Regions from separate parts of the Nocardiopsis sp. LDBS1602 genome, predicted to be linked through region 2. Evidence: riboswitches for the same ligand, from Rfam matches in the RefSeq annotation. Region 2 holds a riboswitch; each other region holds the start of a gene.
The links. Region 2 has a riboswitch for cobalamin ahead of U9J66_RS16565 (nitrite reductase). Riboswitches for the same ligand answer to the same signal wherever they lie in the genome.

Region 1 (2,192 bases), on a different contig from region 2:
GCTGCGCACCCCGGCGGAACGGTCGGCGAAGGTGAACTCCCACACCTGGTCCTCGGTGACCGCGGTCAGGTTGGCCAGGGCCGGGTTGCCCATGATCCGCTCGATGTCGGGGGCGGAGTCGGCGGCGGTCATCTCGGCGTCGCAGCACACGTCGATCAGGATGTGGTCCGGATCGCGTTCGATGACGTCCTCGACGGAGACCTGGTGGTTACGGCGTCCGTCGAGGTCGGCGAAGGCGTTGACCCCTCCCGCCAGGTCGATGAGCTCGGTGGAGAAGTCGGGGCCGCCCGCCACGTGGAACCCCTGGTCGCCGGGGCGGCCGATCATCACCGTGGGGCGCTCGTCCTCGTCGACCCGACCCTCCAGGGTCTCGGTGACCCCGTCGACGGTGGCCCGCATCTCGGCGATGACCTCGTCGGCGCGCTCGCTCACGTCGAACAGCGTCCCCAGGTCCCGCAGGTCGGCGTAGACGTTGTCCATGGTCACGTCGGCCGGGTCGATGCTCTCGTCGCTGCGCCCGTCCTCGCTGGGACACAGGGGCGAGAAGATCCAGCTCTCCACGCCCAGTTCGCGCAGGGAGGCCCGGGTGCCCAGACTCTCGTCGGTGAACACGTCGGTGAAGCCGGACAGCACGAAGTCGGGCCTGGCGTCGAGCAGCTCCTCACGGCTCGGCAGGTTCGGATAGTACTTCTGCTCGGCCTGGGCCTCGACGTAGTCGTCCAGGACCACGGCGTCCAGGAAGGCCGTGCCCACCAGGCGGTCGCCGATACCGAGCGCGTGCGCCATCTCGATGGCGGGTTGGTAGGCGGCGAAGACCCGCTCCGGCGGAGCGTCGGCGGGGACGTCGACGTCGCAGTTGCGGAGGGTCTCCCCGGCGGCCTCCTCGGCGTCGGGGGAGATCGCCCCACCGCAGGCGGTGAGCGTGGCCACCAGAACGAGGGCGAGACCGGAACGGACACGGCGGCGGAGAGCCCGCGCGTCACTGGGCTTCATCGAACAAACCATCCTTCGTGGTTTGATGACGCGGACGGTCGCAGCCGGTCTCCTGGCTCCCGGAGTCGGACTCTCGTCCAGCGCTCTCCGCCCTTCCCGGGCCGTGTTCGGCCCAGTGGCGTATGGGAGGCGCCCTCCGGTCACAGTGGCGAGGACCGCGCCGGAATCTCACCGGCTTCCCGTGCACTACGACGTCGACGACATGAACTTGTGTCGATATTCAGCGAACACCGTAGTACATGCCGTTCGCCCCACTCCCTCCGGATCCGTCGCGAAGGAGGGGGCGTTCGATGTCCTCGGTCCCTCAGGGCGTGTAGGGGATGCGGTCGATCCGACGCACCTCGCCCAGGGTGGACCATTCGTTGCGTCCCAGTCGGGCCAGCGGCCGGAGCAGTTCGACGTCGGGGTGGTCGCCGTCGAGGTACCCCTTGTCCACGGCGGCCCGCACGATACGGCCGAACACCACGGTGGAGTCGCCCAGGGTCAGGGTCGAGTGCAGCGCGCACTCCAGGGCCACGGGGGAGGAGGCCACCCGGGGAGGCCGGACCTCGACGCTCGGTTCGCGGGCGATGTCCAGCGCGTCGAACTCGCTCACGTCCGCCGGGTAGCGGGTGCCGGTGGCGTTCACCCGGTCCTGGAGGGGTTCGGGGGCGAGGTTGACCACGAACTCGCGGGTCGCCTCGACGTTGGTCAGGGAGTCCTTGCGGCCCACCGAGGTGAACTGCACGATCGGCGGTTCGATACAGGAGATCGTGAAGAAGGAGTGCGGAGCCAGGTTGTCCACACCCTCCTCGGAGGTGGTGGAGACCCACGCGATCGGGCGCGGGACCACCACGGACGTCAGCAGTTTGTAGAATTCCCGGCCGGGGAGGTCGGCGGGTGTCCATTCGGTACGCATCGGGTCCGATTATCCCGTGTGCCGAGGTCCGCCATGGGCATACTCGCCGGATGGAACCGGTCACAGCACAGGATGTACACGACGCCGCCACCAGGATCCAAGGGCACGTGGTGCGCACCCCCCTGACGGTCGGCCCCGACACCGACCGCCCCTTCCTGGTCAAACCCGAGAGTCTGCAACCGACCGGGGCGTTCAAACTGCGCGGCGCCACCAACGCGTTGGCCCTGCTCGACGGGGATCGACGTGAACGCGGGGTCGTCACCCACTCTTCGGGCAATCATGGGCTGGCGCTCACCCTGGC
Region 2 (2,192 bases):
CGACGACCGCGCCCTCCAACATCGGTTCCCACAGGGAGACCGCGGCCGCGCTGCGGGTGGTGCCCCACTCTCGGGCCAGGGCCGGCACGCGGGGGTCTCCGAGGAGGCAGAGCACCTCGTTGTCGGCCGGTAGCCGGCTCCTGGTCACCCCGGTCGCGACCATGGTGGCGTCGCACAGGATAGGCGCGCCGGCCCGCAGCGCCGCACGCGCGGCGGACACCAGACCGGTATGGACGACCAGGTCCTCGGCCAGGTCGACCTGACCGGTGCCGTGGATCATGCGCACCGCGAGCCGTTCGGCGTCGGCGGGCAGGTGGTCGAGCCGGGCCTCGCTCCGGATGGTCGCGAACGAGTCGACGTAGATCGCGGGTCCGTCGTCGATGTAGTCGTAGCGTCTGGGCGGGCGTTTCGGGGTGGTCACCGTGTCCCTCCGGGGATGAGGACGCCACGCCGGGGCGTGACGACGAGTGCGTCGTGGCCGGCCGCGCGGGCCTCCTCCACGAGTTCCGTGATCGCGGCACGGTCCAGCCCCTCCTCTGGCACGGCCACGTGGCGGCCGCCGTCCGGGAGCGGGCCGTGCGGCAGGGGTGGTGCCGGGTCCGGCAGGCGGGGGTCCGGCCGGGCCGGTTCGGCCAGGGGGGAGGAGAGCTCGGTGACGTGCCAGGGCGCCGTGGGACCGGAGCCACGCCGTTCGAGGAAGGTCTCGGCGAGTCGGATCAGCGTCCCGGCGGCCTCGTCGAGGGGGACCGTCGCGCCCGGGTGTTCGCCGACCCGGAGCTGGGCCGACCGGTCGTCGAGGGCGGTCAGGCCCAGGTCACAGGTGCGGTCGAGCAGGTCACCGCGGCCGTCGTCCAGGACGAAGAGGAAACGGCCCGGAAGGGAGGCCAGACGAGGGTTCGCGCACAGCAGCCGGTCCAGTTCGGCCGCGACCGGCCGTAGGTCGGCCCGCCCTCCCGACGTGCCCGTGCACGGGGAGACCATCACGTTGCGGACCAGTTCGTGGGTGCGCGAGGGCAGGAGTCCGGTCGCCTCCAGGGAACGGAGCGCCTCGGGGTCCAGCCTCCCCTCCCGTCCGGGCAGGGCGCGCAGTTGGAGGTTGGCCCGACCGGTGACGTGGACCCGCCCGTCGCCGTACTCCTCGGCCACCGAGGACAGGGCGGTGAGCGCCGGAGCGGGTACGCGGCCTCCGATGAGGCGGAGTCTGACCAGGAGGCCGTCGTCGGCGGGCCAGGGGCGCAGGGCTCCGGGGCAGCGGTCGTGCCGGGTTCGGGGCACGGCGGTCGGGGACATGCGGGTCCTTCGATCAGGGGCCCGTTCGCGAGGCCCGCGGGAACCTGGCGGACCGTCACCGCCAGCGCCAGCAGGTCTTCGGACTCGGGGTCGACCGGTGCGGAACGCCTTCCCGGGCTCCCCGCCCAGTGGCCGTCCCGGGACCTCGGTCCCGGAACACGTCCGCCCGTCACCCTCACCGCTGCGCGTCAGTCCCGGATTCGCACCGGGTTCCCTGCTCCATGAGGTGGAGTTCGACTGGCCAGACGAGATTACCGTGTCCGGTTCGAGCGGATCGTCCCGGGGCCGCGGGGACCCTGCCTCGAGGGCCGGGAGACGTGATCAGGAGAGCGGTGGGCACGGCGAAGGGGACCCCACAGGGCCGGCACGCCCATGGAGGGCGCCCTGGGGATCGAGGGAGGGGGCTCTCAGGAGACGCGCGCCTCGGAGCAGGAGCCGCACAGGCCCCAGTAGACGACCTCGGCCTCGTCGATCTCGAACCCGTGGTCGTCGGAGGCGGTGAGGCAGGGAGCGTGGCCGACGCTACAGTCGACGTCGGCGATGGCGCCGCAGGAACGGCAGACGACGTGGTGGTGGTTGTCCCCCACCCGCGTCTCGTAGCGGGACACCGTGCCCTGCGGTTGGATGCGGCGCAGCAGACCCACGCCTGTCAGGGCCTTGAGGACGTCGTAGACGGCCTGGCTGGACACGGCGCCGATCTCTTCGCGCACGACGCGGATGATCGAATCGGTGTCCGCGTGCGGGTGGGCGTGCACGGCGGAGAGGACGGCCAGTCTGGGACCGGTCACCCGGAGCGCGGACTCGCGCAACATCCGCTCGAAGTCCGAGGGGGTCGGCATACTCGTTGGACCTTCCGTCTTTTCTGGATCAACTCAAATAATGTGATCGTTCCATTCTAATGG
Region 3 (2,192 bases), on a different contig from region 2:
CGCAGGTTGGACGGGTCCTTGAAGGTGATCCAGGGGTGGCCGGTCTCGAACAGCATGGTGAGCATGCGACGCCACAGGTCGACGGCGGGCAGCGTCCGGTGGACCTTGATCCGCCCGGCCCGCGCCTCGGCCTCGTAGCGCTCGTAGGCCTCGACGAACTCCAGACCGTACTTGTCGTGGAGGTCGGGGACCTCGTCCGGGGAGAACAGGGTCCAGCTCCCCTGCTCCTCCACACGCTTCATGAACAGGTCCGGAACCCAGTTCGCGGTGTTCATGTCGTGGGTGCGGCGGCGCTCGTCGCCGGTGTTCTTGCGAAGGTCGAGGAACTCCTCGATGTCGATGTGCCAGGTCTCCAGGTAGGCACAGACCGCGCCCTTGCGCTTCCCGCCCTGATTGACCGCGACGGCGGTGTCGTTGGCGATCTTCAGGAAGGGGACGACGCCCTGGCTCTTGCCGTTGGTGCCCTTGATGTGGGAGCCCAGGCCGCGGACCGGGGTCCAGTCGTTGCCCAGACCGCCCGAGTACTTCGACAGCATCGCGTTGTTGCCGATGCCGTGGAAGATCTCCTGGAGGTCGTCACCGATCGTGGTGAGGAAGCAGGAGGAGAGCTGCGCGCGGACCGTGCCCGCGTTGAACAGGGTGGGTGTGGAGGCCATGAAGTCGAACGAGGACAGCAGCTCGTAGAACTCGATCGCGCGGGCCTCACGGTCGTCCTCGTTGAGTGCCAGGCCCATGGCGACGCGCATGAAGAAGGCCTGCGGCAGCTCGTAGCGGACGTCGTCGCTGTGCAGGAAGTAGCGGTCGTAGAGGGTCTGGAGGCCCAGGAAGGTGAACTGCTCGTCGCGATCGGCGTGCAGGGCCCGCCCCAGCACGTCCAGGTCGAACCCGGCCAGGGCGGGGTCGAGCTGGCCGAGCTCGACACCCCGGCGCACGTAGGCCGCCAGGTAGCCGGCGTAGCGGTCGCCCATCTCGGTCTGCCCGGCGGTCTCGTGGGCGTCGAAGACGAAGCTCAGCGCCTCGGTGCGGAGCTTGTCGAGCAGCAGACGCGCGGCCACGTAGGAGTAGTCCGGGTCGACCTCGACGAAGCTGCGGGCGGCCATGACCAGGGCGAGCTCGACCTCGGAGTCGGCGATGCCGGGGTAGAAGCCGCGCCGCGCCTCGTCGAGGACCTTCTCCGCCGAAACACCGGTGAGACCCGCGCAGGCCTCGGCCACCACGTGTTCGATCCGGTCGATGGCGGTGCCAGGGCCACCCTCGTGGGTCTGCGTGGGCCGAACGGATACGGGCGCGGCCTCGACGTCAAGGGTCATAAAGCGGCTCCAACCTCGGTAGAAGAGTCCCCGGGGGCACACGAGTGAGCACGCGGCACGCAGCAGTGGAGGTGTACGTCGAACCTGTACGGTCCACCGGTGGGTCGCGGCGGCTCTCCCTCGAAGCCCCGTCGTCGTACGCACCTGAGGTGCGTGCGGGTGGCAGGTCTTCGGACTCGTGGGCTTCCTACTCCACCGTCGCTTCCCAGGGCCTGAACGGCTCCCAGTGCCTATGACGGCTTTCGTTCCCACTCACCGCTGCGGGGCAGTCCCGGATTCGCACCGGGTTCCCTCTTGCCTCACCCGCCCCGGAGGGCCGGTGAACCACCAGCGGGAGCGATACTACATCTAGGGGATGGTGGGTTGGTACACCGCAAGATGATGGCGTGTCGCGGGTTCTTCGGACGTATCGACCGTGGCCGGATCCCGCCGCCGAACATGGTATGAGGGGGGCGAGACGGCCCCGCCCGGGGCCGCTCTCACCCGGCGGGATCGATGCTCCCACAGGGCGCGGGGCGGTCGGGACCACGCCCGAGAACCCGCCGCAGGCCCCCTCCTCCCCCTCGCGTCGCTCGGGGCGGGGAAGGAAAGCTCACACGAAGCCGGCCGCCTCCGGTCGCGGGCCCGGGGTCGTCGACGCTCCGGGCCGCGGATCGGCCGGGTTCACACCTCGTCGAGGATGAGGTCCAGGTCGTCCTCGGGCCTGCCGAGGTCGGATCGGATACGGAACCGGATTCTCAGCAGTTCGAGGAAGAGGTCCTCGACGTAGGGGCTCCGCGAGCATCCGGCGTGGAAGCGCGCGCCCGCGGTGGCCCAGCGTTCGGCCCCCTCCAGGTCGTCGTGCGCGTACAGCGCCTCGGCGACGTGGATGAGGGTGGGCAG
Region 4 (2,192 bases), on a different contig from region 2:
CTGGAGCCGCGGACCACACCGTCACCGGTCTCGTACCAGTAGATGCTGTGATCCTCGCGGGTCTCCTCGGAGTCGGTCTCGGTCGTGGTGACGCGTACGCCCACGATCCCGTCGCGTGCCGCCGTCAGTCGCCACTCGCCGGTCATCGAACGGGCCCCGGGCTCGGCCGCCTCGAACGCGGAGGCGCGTTCGGTGAGCGTGCGGTCCAGGAAGTCGGACAGCGGGTCGGCGTTGGGGATGACCGGATAGGCGACGGTGACCTCACCGCCGCCCTCATAGGAGATGGAGGTCTCCTCGAGGCCGGGGAGCGCGTCCGCGCGGACGTCGGTCAGCCCGTCCACCTCCTCGGCGGGGGGAAGGTCCTCCTCCGCCGACACCGTCGTGGCGTCGTCGGTGCTCGGGCTCATGCCGTTCGGGCCCGGTGGTCGGGTCGCCATGGACAGCAGTCCCACGAGCACCACCAACGCGATCGCGACCGTGAGGACGGGATGATCGGGGGTCATGGTCGGACGGTCTTGCTGCTTCACCTGGGGGTTCTCCACGTTCATCGTCAGACGAACGTCCGCGGGAGAGCGGGGGCATGCCTCTTCCACGCAACGCTGATAACGGGTGTGATGCCGTGCACAGGGCAGGGGTTCGCCCTCGTGCTCGGAGGAAGGGGGTACGCCGGGTACAGGGGCGGAGGGGGATCTCCCTATACTCCCAGCTGTGGAAGGTACACACTCCACCGAGTAATCGGAGTCCGTTCCGCGGACGTCGGAGTGTGTCGAAAGAGGGAACCCGGTGTGAGTCCGGGACTGCCCCGCAGCGGTGAGTGGGAACGAAAGTCGTCAAAGGCACTGGTGCTTCGACCCGACGGGTCGGACCCGGGAAGCGACGGCCGGTAGGCGGATCGACGTCTCGTCGAAGGTGCCCACGAGTCCGAAGACCTGCCTCCGCCCGGTGACGCGTCCGTGTCGCCGGTGGTCCCGTGCCCCGAGGGAGGGCCGAGGTCGCGAGACGGGTGTGTCCTTCGGCTCATCCGTGCTCCTCGCGTTCTCTCCCCTCTCCGGGATCGGTGCCCGGCTTTCGACGAGGGAGAGAAGCTTTCATGTCCACCACTCCGACGGCCTCCGGACCGTCCGTGCGCTCCACGGTGCACGGCTACCCGCGTATCGGTCCCCGCCGTGAACTCAAACGCGCCATCGAGTCCTACTGGAAGGGCGCCACCACCGCCCGGGAGCTCGACGACGTCGCCGCCGGCCTCCGTCGGGACGCCTACACCCGGCTGCGCGAGGCGGGTGTGGACGACATCCCGTCCAACACGTTCTCCTACTACGACCACGTCCTGGACACGGCGGTCATGTTCGACCTCGTGCCCTCCCGTCTTCCCTCTCCGGCGCGGGCGGAGGAGCGGGACGAGCGGCTCCGCCGCTACTTCGCCCTGGCCCGGGGCGTCCAGGGGGCGCCTCCGTTGGAGATGACCAAGTGGTTCGACACCAACTACCACTATCTGGTCCCCGAGCTCTCGCCGAGCACCCGGCCGCGTCTGGTCGACGACAAACCCGTCGCGGAGTTCCGTGAGGCCCTGGACGCGGGCTTTCGGACCCGGCCCGTGCTGCTCGGTCCGTTGACCTTCCTTCTCTCGGCCAAGGTCGCCGACGACGCCCCCGAGGGGTGGGAGCCCATCGAGCTGCTCGACCAACTCTTGGACGCCTACGTCCGGCTGCTGGCCGATCTCGCGGCGGCGGGCGCCACCGAGGTCCAGCTCGACGAGCCGATCCTGGCCACGGACGAGGGTCGTGCCGCCGTCGGGTACTTGGAGCGCTCCTACAGGCGGCTGGGAGAGGCGGAGGAACGTCCCTCCCTCCTGGTGTCCACCTACTTCGGTTCGATCGGTCCGGCGGCGCTACGGGTGCTCAAGGAGTCCCGGGTGGAGGCGGTCGGCCTCGACCTGGTCACCGACGGGGAGGGGTTCGAGGACCTGGCGGCCGTCTCCGGTCTGGGCTCCACACGGTTGGTCGCGGGTGTCGTGGACGGTCGTAACGTCTGGCGTACCGACCTGTCCTCGGCGATCGGTCGGCTGGGCACCCTTCTGGCCCTGACGGACGAGCTCTCGGTGAGCACCTCCTGCTCGCTGCTGCACGTGCCCATCGACCTGGACGCGGAGACCTCCCTGGCGCCGGAGCTGCGTGAGGCCCTGGCCTTCGCCG

Region 1: another riboswitch for cobalamin. It lies ahead of U9J66_RS00380 (ABC transporter substrate-binding protein); the one in region 2 lies ahead of U9J66_RS16565 (nitrite reductase).
Region 3: another riboswitch for cobalamin. It lies ahead of U9J66_RS13595 (ribonucleoside-diphosphate reductase subunit alpha); the one in region 2 lies ahead of U9J66_RS16565 (nitrite reductase).
Region 4: another riboswitch for cobalamin. It lies ahead of metE (5-methyltetrahydropteroyltriglutamate--homocysteine S-methyltransferase); the one in region 2 lies ahead of U9J66_RS16565 (nitrite reductase).

The regions. Positions count from the first base shown of each region.
Region 1 is NZ_JAYLVW010000001.1:84,329-86,520, forward strand. Features, by position in the region: gene U9J66_RS00380 (ABC transporter substrate-binding protein) at 1-993, opposite strand, end outside; cobalamin riboswitch at 1,019-1,199, opposite strand; gene U9J66_RS00385 (flavin reductase family protein) at 1,298-1,891, opposite strand; gene U9J66_RS00390 (threonine ammonia-lyase) at 1,942-2,192, shown strand, end outside.
Region 2 is NZ_JAYLVW010000004.1:311,117-313,308, forward strand. Features, by position in the region: gene U9J66_RS16560 (precorrin-8X methylmutase) at 1-421, opposite strand, end outside; gene U9J66_RS16565 (nitrite reductase) at 418-1,290, opposite strand; cobalamin riboswitch at 1,343-1,546, opposite strand; gene U9J66_RS16570 (Fur family transcriptional regulator) at 1,698-2,129, opposite strand.
Region 3 is NZ_JAYLVW010000003.1:364,645-366,836, reverse strand. Features, by position in the region: gene U9J66_RS13595 (ribonucleoside-diphosphate reductase subunit alpha) at 1-1,310, opposite strand, end outside; cobalamin riboswitch at 1,455-1,654, opposite strand; gene U9J66_RS13590 (hypothetical protein) at 1,974-2,192, opposite strand, start outside.
Region 4 is NZ_JAYLVW010000001.1:1,553,898-1,556,089, reverse strand. Features, by position in the region: gene U9J66_RS07100 (polysaccharide deacetylase family protein) at 1-548, opposite strand, end outside; cobalamin riboswitch at 737-951, shown strand; gene metE (5-methyltetrahydropteroyltriglutamate--homocysteine S-methyltransferase) at 1,091-2,192, shown strand, end outside.